3 regions of the Clostridium ljungdahlii DSM 13528 genome follow, and region 3 is predicted to be linked to each of the others. Evidence: riboswitches for the same ligand, from Rfam matches in the RefSeq annotation. Region 3 holds a riboswitch; each other region holds the start of a gene.
The links. Region 3 has a riboswitch for cobalamin ahead of CLJU_RS10910 (energy-coupling factor ABC transporter permease). Riboswitches for the same ligand answer to the same signal wherever they lie in the genome.
Positions count from the first base shown of each region.

Region 1: another riboswitch for cobalamin. It lies ahead of cbiQ (cobalt ECF transporter T component CbiQ); the one in region 3 lies ahead of CLJU_RS10910 (energy-coupling factor ABC transporter permease).
Region 2: another riboswitch for cobalamin. It lies ahead of hemA (glutamyl-tRNA reductase); the one in region 3 lies ahead of CLJU_RS10910 (energy-coupling factor ABC transporter permease).

Region 1 is NC_014328.1:3,162,868-3,166,156, reverse strand. Features, by position in the region: gene CLJU_RS21755 (cell wall-binding repeat-containing protein) at 1-995, shown strand, start outside; cobalamin riboswitch at 1,173-1,347, shown strand; gene cbiQ (cobalt ECF transporter T component CbiQ) at 1,595-2,374, shown strand; gene CLJU_RS14105 (energy-coupling factor ABC transporter ATP-binding protein) at 2,387-3,223, shown strand.
Region 2 is NC_014328.1:474,460-477,748, reverse strand. Features, by position in the region: gene hemL (glutamate-1-semialdehyde 2,1-aminomutase) at 1-611, opposite strand, end outside; gene hemA (glutamyl-tRNA reductase) at 640-1,836, opposite strand; cobalamin riboswitch at 1,995-2,173, opposite strand; gene CLJU_RS02185 (glycosyltransferase family 39 protein) at 2,757-3,289, opposite strand, start outside.
Region 3 is NC_014328.1:2,424,710-2,427,998, reverse strand. Features, by position in the region: gene CLJU_RS10920 (HlyD family secretion protein) at 1-96, shown strand, start outside; gene CLJU_RS10915 (sugar phosphate isomerase/epimerase family protein) at 110-1,078, shown strand; cobalamin riboswitch at 1,176-1,350, shown strand; gene CLJU_RS10910 (energy-coupling factor ABC transporter permease) at 1,502-2,176, shown strand; gene CLJU_RS10905 (hypothetical protein) at 2,179-2,538, shown strand; cobalamin riboswitch at 2,637-2,813, shown strand; gene CLJU_RS10900 (phosphoribosylaminoimidazolecarboxamide formyltransferase) at 3,046-3,289, opposite strand, start outside.

The DNA of each region.
Region 1 (3,289 bases), 740 kb from region 3:
CAAAATTGCAAATGCCAATTATATTAGTACCAAAGGATTCAGTACCAGATTCAGTAAGTCAATTGGTAGAAAATAAAAATATACCGGTAACTTATGTATTAGGTGGACAAGACATAATAAGTGATGCTGTGTCATCTAAGTTCCCAAATGTTAAGAGGATTTCTGGCAGCGATAAATATGAAAGAAATATAAATATAATAAATGCTTTTTCTGATAAATTTGATTTTAGTTCGATTTGTCTGGCTTATTCAGAAGACTTTGCAGATGCACTAAGCGGATCAGCTTTTGCTGCATTAAATTCAAATCCAATAGTTTTGGTAGGAAGCAGTACAGCTCCTGTAACACAATGTTTTATAGAAAATAAAAGCTTTAGTAAGTTATATGTATTTGGTGGTGAAGCTGGGATAACTGGAGACATAGTGGCAACTTTGACAAATGGCAAAACGTCAGATAAGCCTCAACCATCACCTGAGCCACAACCGCAGCCGCAGCCAGCACCAGCTGACCCATCATCTGAGCCAACTACACCAACAGATACTTCTGCTTCCCATTCTGAATTGCAGAAAAATCTTTATAATTATCTTAGTGATGAAGATCATAGACAATCAGTTTTAAGTAGAGCTATTGAACTTCACGGTGGTGACACAAGCAATAACTGTGTATATTTTCAAAGTGAAGCTTTGAGAAGATCAGGGCTTACTGATTTGCCAGAGTGGGTATGTAATACTGTACAATTTACATCACAACTTTTACAAAGAGGGTGGACTAAGTGCGAGGATTTAGCACAACTTCGACCTGGAGATATATGTTTTACAACGAATGGTCCAAGCCATACCTATACTTTTATGAAGTGGTGTGATCCAAAAAGTTATGATTATGCTTATATATGTGATAATCAAGGAAATGAGTATGGAGGAAATGCTTATCATAAGAGAAATGTAGATTTTGCTACATCATTAAAAGATGCTATTGCTTATTTTATGTATGAAAACTAGGTTCATGGTGTTTCTAAGTAAAAAATCGACTTATACTTCGGATAGTTTTTACAATAATTAATTTCCAAATCACCAATTGCAACTAATTAAGTCGCATGCTTGACATGAAAGAAATATTGTGAGAAAATTGCCTTAAATAGTTATATATCATAATTAGAAAAGCAACTATTGACAAAAAAATATAAAAAAGATATAGGTGCATTATTATGCTGAAAAGGGAAGCCAGATGGAAAGTCTGCACGGTCCCGCCGCTGTGAAAAGAGGAGTCCTTATTATATGTCACTGGGAAACTGGGAAGGCTATAGGGATGATGATCTTAAGTCAGAAGACCTGCCTATGTTGTTTTAGGAACCATTAAACTCTACGAGTGATAGGGGGGTGACCTTTGTTATAGTATATTATTTCAGTTATTATAATTTACCCTTCCTAGGTTTCTAGGAAGGGTAAAATCGTTTACGAAAAGATTATTAAAAATTGGACGTCATGTAAGGTGATGAATAAGTAGGTGCTTTTGTGACTAATTTTGTGCAGAATTGATAGTTGGATATTACTGGGGAAAGATGTTCAGCAAATTAAAATCAAAGGGGAAGAATAAAATTATGGAACTAGCTTCATTTAGAAAAATGTATGATAAAAATAGTTTTTTACATTGTTTAGATGGGAGAGTCAAAACGGTTTTGTTTTTAAGTGGTATTATCATTGCTACTTTCCTTTCGCATTGGTATTTGGTAACTTTTTTATGGGGACTATCTTTATTTGGGTATTATACAGTACATTTGCCATGGAAAAGGCTTGTAAAAAGATTACTTATACCTTTTGGAATAGCGTGGATTGTATTTATAAGTATGCTTTTTACTAATGGTAGTCATGTTTTAACCTATATCCCATTTGGAAGTTATCATTTAAATATTTATAAAGAAGGACTTGATCTTGGAATTTTACTTATGCTTAGAATAATGGCAGCTGTTACCTTAGCTTGTGTACTATCTTTTTGTACGCCTATGATTGAAATACTCGAAACTCTTAGAATATTTAAAATGCCATCTATAATAGTAGACTTGGCAGATATGATGTATAGGTATATATTTATTATAGAAGAGACGGGAAAAAGTATGAGACACGCTCAGTTGAGTCGTATGGGATATAAGGCTAGTTGGTTTCATCAGGTTAAAGATACTGCAGAAATAGCAGTCTATGTTATAATACAATCTTTAGATCGAAGTATAAGAGTTTATAATGCCATGCTGTCAAGGGGATATAATGAAGATAGTATAGAAGCTAAATTTTTTACATATCCAGTACCTTCTAAGGATTTTGAACTTGGTGTAGTAGGTGTGATTTTATTGGTTGTTCTAATTATTGCAAATGTATTGATTTAAAGGAGAATGTTTATGGAAATTATTGATGTGTCTCAAGTTAGTTATGCTTATGGTGATGGGAGTATGGCGCTTAAAGATATTAAAATGAAAATAAAAAGTGGGGAAAAAGTAGCAATACTTGGCCCAAATGGTGCGGGAAAGTCTACGCTTTTTCACCTATTTAATGGAATTTTAAAACCTACATCTGGAACTATCACTGTAAATGGTATGGAAGTATGTAAAAAAAATTTAGTAGAGATTAGGCGCAATGTGGGAATGGTATTTCAGGATTCTGATGACCAGCTTTTTAACCCTACAGTCAGGCAGGAAATTGCCTATGGACTTTTAAACATGGGAGTTAGTGGAAAAAAGTTAGAGAATACTATAGAGTGGGCTTTAAAAACAGTGGGAATGTCAGGGTATGAAGATAAAAGCCCTCACAATTTAAGTGGTGGACAAAAAAAGAGAATTGCACTTGCAAGCGTACTTGCTATGAAACCAAAAGTTATGGTATTGGATGAGCCAACCGCAGCACTTGATCCACGAGGAGTACACAAATTAATTAGGCTTTTGGATTCTATAAATAAAGAACTTGGAATTACTCTAATTTTTGCAACACATGATGTGGATACAGTTCCACTTCTTGCAGATAAAGTTTATCTTCTAGATAAAGGAAAGGTCGTAATGGGAGGAACTACTGAAGAAGTATTTAATCAGAAGGAAGTTATCCGTAAGATTAATTTAAGACTTCCTAGAGTAGCACATTTAATTGAGATTTTAGATAGAGATGGAATTTTAAATGCTGATGATTTGCCACTTACTATTGGACAAGCAAAGGATTTTTTAGAAAAAAATAAGTCTCAAGTGTAATTTTAATTGTAAAAATATTTTTGCGGACAACCTAAGAGTAAAGATTGTCCGTATTTTTGTGCCTTT
Region 2 (3,289 bases), 2.0 Mb from region 3:
GGTTCTACTATAATCGCTGCAATGTCTTTACCATGCTTCTCAAAAATTTTCTCCACATTAGAAAGATCATTATATTTAGCTATTAAAGTATTTTTCACACTGTCCTCAGGAACCCCAGCGCTTCCTGGAATTCCTTCTGTCATGACTCCAGAACCTGCTTCTACTAAAAAATCATCAAAATGACCATGATAGCAACCTGCAAATTTTATTATTTTATTTCTTCCAGTACACCCTCTAGCAAGCTTTACCGCACTCATAGTTGCTTCTGTTCCTGAATTTACCATTCTAAGCATTTCTACATTATCTAAAGTGGTACATACATATTTTGCAAGCTCCAATTCAAGCTCTGTAGTAGCACCAAAAGATATAGCATTTTCACTTGTATCCTTTATAGCCTTTACCACATCATCATCACAGTGTCCTAAAATCATAGGCCCCCATGAGCATACAAAATCTATGTATTTATTACCATCCTCATCATAAATATAAGCTCCTTTTCCCCTTTTTATAACAGGTGGATTCAAAGGCACATCTTTAAATGCTCTAACAGGACTATTTACTCCTCCTGGCATGTATAATTTGGATTCATTAAATATATCATCATTTCTCATTAAGTTTTACATCTCCATTTCTTCATCATTAACAGAATATTTTATTTATAAGCTTTAAATATTCATCTTCTTTTCCTTGAAGTTTTGCTTCTTTTAACACATCTATAGCCCTGTTTATATACACTTTGGCTGTACTCTGTATCATAGTTTGTACGAGTACTTCATTATCTTTGGTATACCTCTTATTTTTAAAAGTCTCTATCCTCTTTTCACATATTTCACTTCCAAAACTTTTCATCTTCTGTATTTCCGGTGAAAGTTCATCTAAAGACTGCCATTTTATAAATTCATCTATATATTCTTGGATAATATACCTGTACTTTTCCATTTTTTCTTTTCGCATAATCTTATTATTTTCATCAATACTGCTTATATTATCTATATCATATACTTTTACATCTGGAAGAGTTAATACACCTGCATCTATATCTTTAGGTACTGCAAGATCAAATATGAGAAATTTCTTTTTAGGAAGTTCTTCTTTATAAATTATAGTATGAGGTGCAGAAGTACAACTTATAATACAATCCACATTGCTATAATAAGCTTTTCTTTCTTTAAAAGTTATGAACTTAATCCAGTTACAATTTTCATATAAATCTTTAACTTTGTTCAAATCACGTACTACGATATATACTATCTCGGTATTCAAGCCAGCTAAATATTTGAGAACAAGCCTTCCTATTTCACCAAACCCAATTACCATATACCTTTTTACTTTGCTCTTTTCTGCTTCTTTAACAGCTATTGATGGTACAGATACAGGTATTTTATACATTTCACAGTCATTCTTAAACTTCTTACCACAAGTTATTGCATTCTGAAATAGCCTCTGAATCTGTCCTTTTATAGTCTTAGCTTTTAATGCCATATTATATGCAGTCTTAATTTGTCCTAAAATTTGATCTTCTCCCAAAATTTTAGAATGGAAACCACAACTTACTTCCATTAAATGCTTAATAGCATCTTCACTTTTTGCATAAAAGGTATATGTAATAAGTTCCCTGCTCCAACCTAAAGCATCAAATACAGCATTTATTAGTTCTTCACCTTGTATATTAGAATCCACATATATTTCTGTTCTGTTACAAGTACTCAAAATTAAAACGTTTGCTGTAATTTTATAAACATTTTTTAATTTATCTTCTAATTTTGACGATACAATAGAGAACTTCTGCCTTATTTCAATATCACATTCACTTTTTACCCCTATAAGTTGTATCATTTTATCAACTCCAATATTACAACTATATTATTATAATTAAAATATAACTTCACTATATACCTAAAAAACCCTTTAACTAAGTGTTAAAAGGTCTTCACACATAAAACATAAGTAATAAATACTTTATTTATTACAATGCCCCCTATCACTTGTAGAGTTAATGGCCTACTATATAGGCAGGTCTTCTGACTTAAGCTTCATCATTTAAGTATGCCTTCCCTATTTACAAGTGGCTTGTCTTACTTAAATTCACCTAATACAGCTACAAGATAGTTCAGGATTTCCACCTGATTCCCTTTTAATTAAATGTAATTAAACCTATACTATTATTTGTTAAATTTTATTTTACAACATTAATTTTCACCTTAATTATAACATTATCATAAAAAGAATCAACTATAGAGTTTCTAGATTGAAAGTTGACATATACCGGTTCATATGCTGACAAATTTCATCATACTAAAAACTTTTTATAGGTCTAAAGTTCGGTATTTTGAAAATCTAAAGAAGCTTATATAAACTCGTACCTCAGACATATATAAGCTTCTAAGATTTTCTAAAATACCTCACTAAGACTTATAAAAAAAGTTTTTAAGTGCGATTTCAATTTTGTCAGCATTATTTTCAAGTATAAGTTGAAATTTCAAGCTAGAATACCTCAATGTGGATTTATAACTTAAAAATCAGCTTATACGCAAGCATATTTTTACAATAATGAGGCTCTTTTAAATATTTTGCATATAAGTCTTAGAAAAAAATTCGTAAAAACTTAGAACTTTTGAATTGTCTGAGGTACGAGTTTTCAAAAGTTCTTAGCTTTTTTAGAATTTTTTACTTAGACTTATCAAAATATTTAACGAGCTGAAGGTTGTAAAAAATATCCAGAGCATACGTTGATTTTTTGTTTAGAAACTCTACCTCTATTTTACAGTGCCTTTTAAATCATACAGTGTTTCATTGTTCATGCCGCCCATTGGCTGAAAACGTAAGTTGCTGTTTCTTTTTGAGTTACTATCCATTTTACTATTATCAGTATTATTAGTAGAACTTTGACCTTTTTGAGCTTGAGAATTAGTAGTGTCTTTCCATTCAGCAGTTGAAACAGCTTTTCCATTTCTCTGAATCCAATTCATTATATCCTGAGAATCTCTTCCTCCCATACCTCCTGTAAGTACATATCTTACCTCACCTTTTTTAACCATTTGTTTAAATTCGCTTAAGGACAGTATCTTGTCAGATCCTGAGAAACCTCCAAGAGCCATTACGCTTTTGCCGCTTTCAATTATAATATCTTCAGCAGAAGCAGAACCTGAAACTACAAGAGCATATTTTTCATTTGAAGTATGACTTTCAAGGAATTTTATAAGCTTTGAATTCCTACTACTATTTTGTCCGCCCATCATCATGAAATTCCCTGATTCACCGCTTGACAGGAGCTCTAATCCTGCAGCAG
Region 3 (3,289 bases):
TTTGATAATTCTAAAAAATTAAAAAATCAACTTACATTGGGCACTAATGCCTCTATAAAAATTTGTGTAGTAAACCAAAATACTAAAAGTAAATAGGAAGTGTGGAAAATTGTTGAAGTTAATGAATTTATCTACATATAATTATGATGTTGAAAGATTTCATTGTAATAAAAATAATATCATAAACTTTTTAAAAAAACATAAAATGGATGGTATTGAGCTTTTGCATCCCATAGGACTAGATGAAAATATTATTCCATGTAACCTTGTTAAAGGTGTCCATTTAAAGTATTATCCTACATGGCTAGATTTTTGGAATAATAATACACAGGAACTTTTAAAACAATTCAAAAGTTTGGATGTTATTGAAAAATATTATGGTGGTACTAACAGAGAAATTATGATAGAGCATTATAAAAAAGAGATCAAAATGGCTGATAAGATTGGTGCAGAATATGCTGTTCTTCATGTAGCTCATGTACAAGAAAAGCATGTTTTCAATTATGATTTTACATATACTGATGAAGAAATTATAGATGCTGCTAGTGATCTAATAAATGAAGTTTTTAAAGGCATGGATACAAACATAAAATTACTATTTGAAAATGAGTGGTGGCCTGGATTCACCATGTTAAGTTATGAAAATGCATATAGGTTATTAGATAAAGTTAATTATTCAAATAAAGGATTTGTATTGGATACATCACATTTAATGAATACAAATTTGCATCTTAAAAGTGAAAAACAGGGAATCGAATATATAATAAATACTGTAAAAAATTTAAGAGAATTAAAAAATTTGATAAAGGTTATACATCTTAATTGTTCTTTATCAGGTGAATATGTAATGAAAAAAATAAATAACACAAGAGGAAAAGAGTTTATATTACCTCCAATGAGTGAAGAAATATTTATGCATGTTTTTAATATAGACAGTCATAAGCCTTTTACAGATACTTGTGTAAAAAAGCTGCTGGATTTTGTAAAACCTGAGTATCTTGTCTATGAGCTTGTTGGAAACTCTATTGGAGAGCTGGAAAAATATATTGACACTCAAGATGAAGCTTGTTTATTATAATAGGTACATTAAAGAGCATACTTGACATAAAAGAGGATTTGTGAGAGAATTAACATAAATAATTACATGGTGTAATTTTACAGTAATTATCATAAAAGAATATAAAAAAGATATAGGTGCATTATTATGCTGAAAAGGGAAGCCAGATGAAAAGTCTGCACGGTCCCGCCGCTGTGAAAAAGGAGTCCTTATTTATATGTCACTGGGAAACTGGGAAGGCTATAAGGATGATGATCTTAAGTCAGAAGACCTGCCTATATTGTTTAGGAACCATTAAGCTCTACGAGTGATAGGGAGGTGACTTAATTTTAGTATATTAATTTGTTATTATACATTTTAACCCTCTTAGTCTAGTCTAAGAGGGTTAAAATCGTTTACTATATAGTAAACGATGCAATTTATTAAAATTGGAGGCTTTATAAAATGCATATTGAAGATGGAATTTTATCACCACAGGCCTGGGGTACATGGTATGTAATAAGTGCCATGTTTATTGTACCGGGCGTTAAAGAGATTAAAAGAAGAGTAAAGGAGAATTTATATTATAAACCTTTTCTTGCTATGATGGGAGTGGCAGTATTTGTTATTTCTTGCATGCACTTTCCTGTACCTGTAACCGGTTCCTGTTCTCATCCTTGCGGCACACCACTGGCAGCTATTGTAGTAGGACCACTAGCTACTGCTGTAATCTCAGCTATTGGATTGTTTTTTCAAGCCATATTTTTGGGACATGGTGGTATTACAACTATAGGTGCCAATGATTTTTCAATGGGTATTGCAGGAGGAATTTCAGGATATTTTTGCTGGAAGGTTTTAAGGCATTTTAAAAGCCCTATATGGCTTGCAGCTGGAGTGGCAGGTTTTGTTGGAGATATAGTTACATATTTGGTAGCAGCTTTGGAACTTGCAATAAGTTTGCATGGACATATTCCTATAGTGAAGCAGTGGATGATATTTTTTGCAGGGTTTGGACCTACTCAAATACCTCTAGCTATAGGCGAAGCAGTATTTACAGCTGTAATTCTGCAGGTTATGGTAAGTAGGCGTCCTGATTTAATGCCAGATGTACTTGGACGGAAATATAAGGAGGCAAGATAGCGATGAAATCAACTACAAATGCAGTAGATATAGAAAATAAGAAAGGTACAAGCATTAAATTTATAGATGGATTTACTAAATCTATTCTAACGGTATTGTTAATTTTGTTGGTTCTTATATTTGGAGCAGGTAAGTATATGAGCAGTCATAACATGGAGGCTGGTGGCACTGATGACAAGGTAAACACCATGGCTTCAAACAAAATTAAAGCAGATCACCATCCATTTATTGAATTGCCTGGTGATGCAGAAGTAGGAGCTTTTTCTGTGGCAAATTTTTGTGCAGGATTGATAGTTGGACATCATTGGGAGAAAATATTTGGCAAATCAAAGTCAAATAAAAAATCTTTAGAGAAAGAGTAGAGTATAAACGAATCATTATTACAGAATTTTTTTATAATTAAAATATTTAATGCATTTTACTTGACAAATGAATGGCGTAAGTATATAATATAAACATAATCAAATAGTAAAGTATGTGGTTTACATAGGTAATTAAAAGGGAAAATGGTGAAATTCCATTACAGCCCCCGCTACTGTATTGGGTGACGATTTTAAATTTCCACTGGAGTATTCCGGGAAGGAATTAAAGAGGATGATCCTATAGTCAGGAGACCTGCCTATACTTTTGAAATAATCTTTCGGAGGGAAAGATTAATGCATTAGTAATTTTTAGGCTATGTTGTTATAAAATTGATATGGCTATGTAATGTGTTAATTAGGGACTTCCAAAAGAAGTCCCTTTTTATATATTGGTGTTAACTTAAACATATCTAATCCCTTTAATACTGCTGTTGCAATGGTGTGCAACAGCAGTTTTTTTATATATCATTAATCAAACTTTAAATTTAGCCACTTAGATAATCTAAATTAATGATGAAATAATCTTAAATTTGAAAATGACATTACCATATTATAGTCGTTACAAGTTTTTATTACAATATCATCTCTTATAGAACCACCTGGCTGAACAATATACTTCACACCGCTTTTAGAAGCTCTATCTATATTATCTCTAAATGGGAAAAATGCATCAGATCCTAAAGATACACCTTGAAGTTTTGAAAGCCAATCTTTTTTTTCATCTAAAGTAAGCTTTTTAGGAATTTCAGTA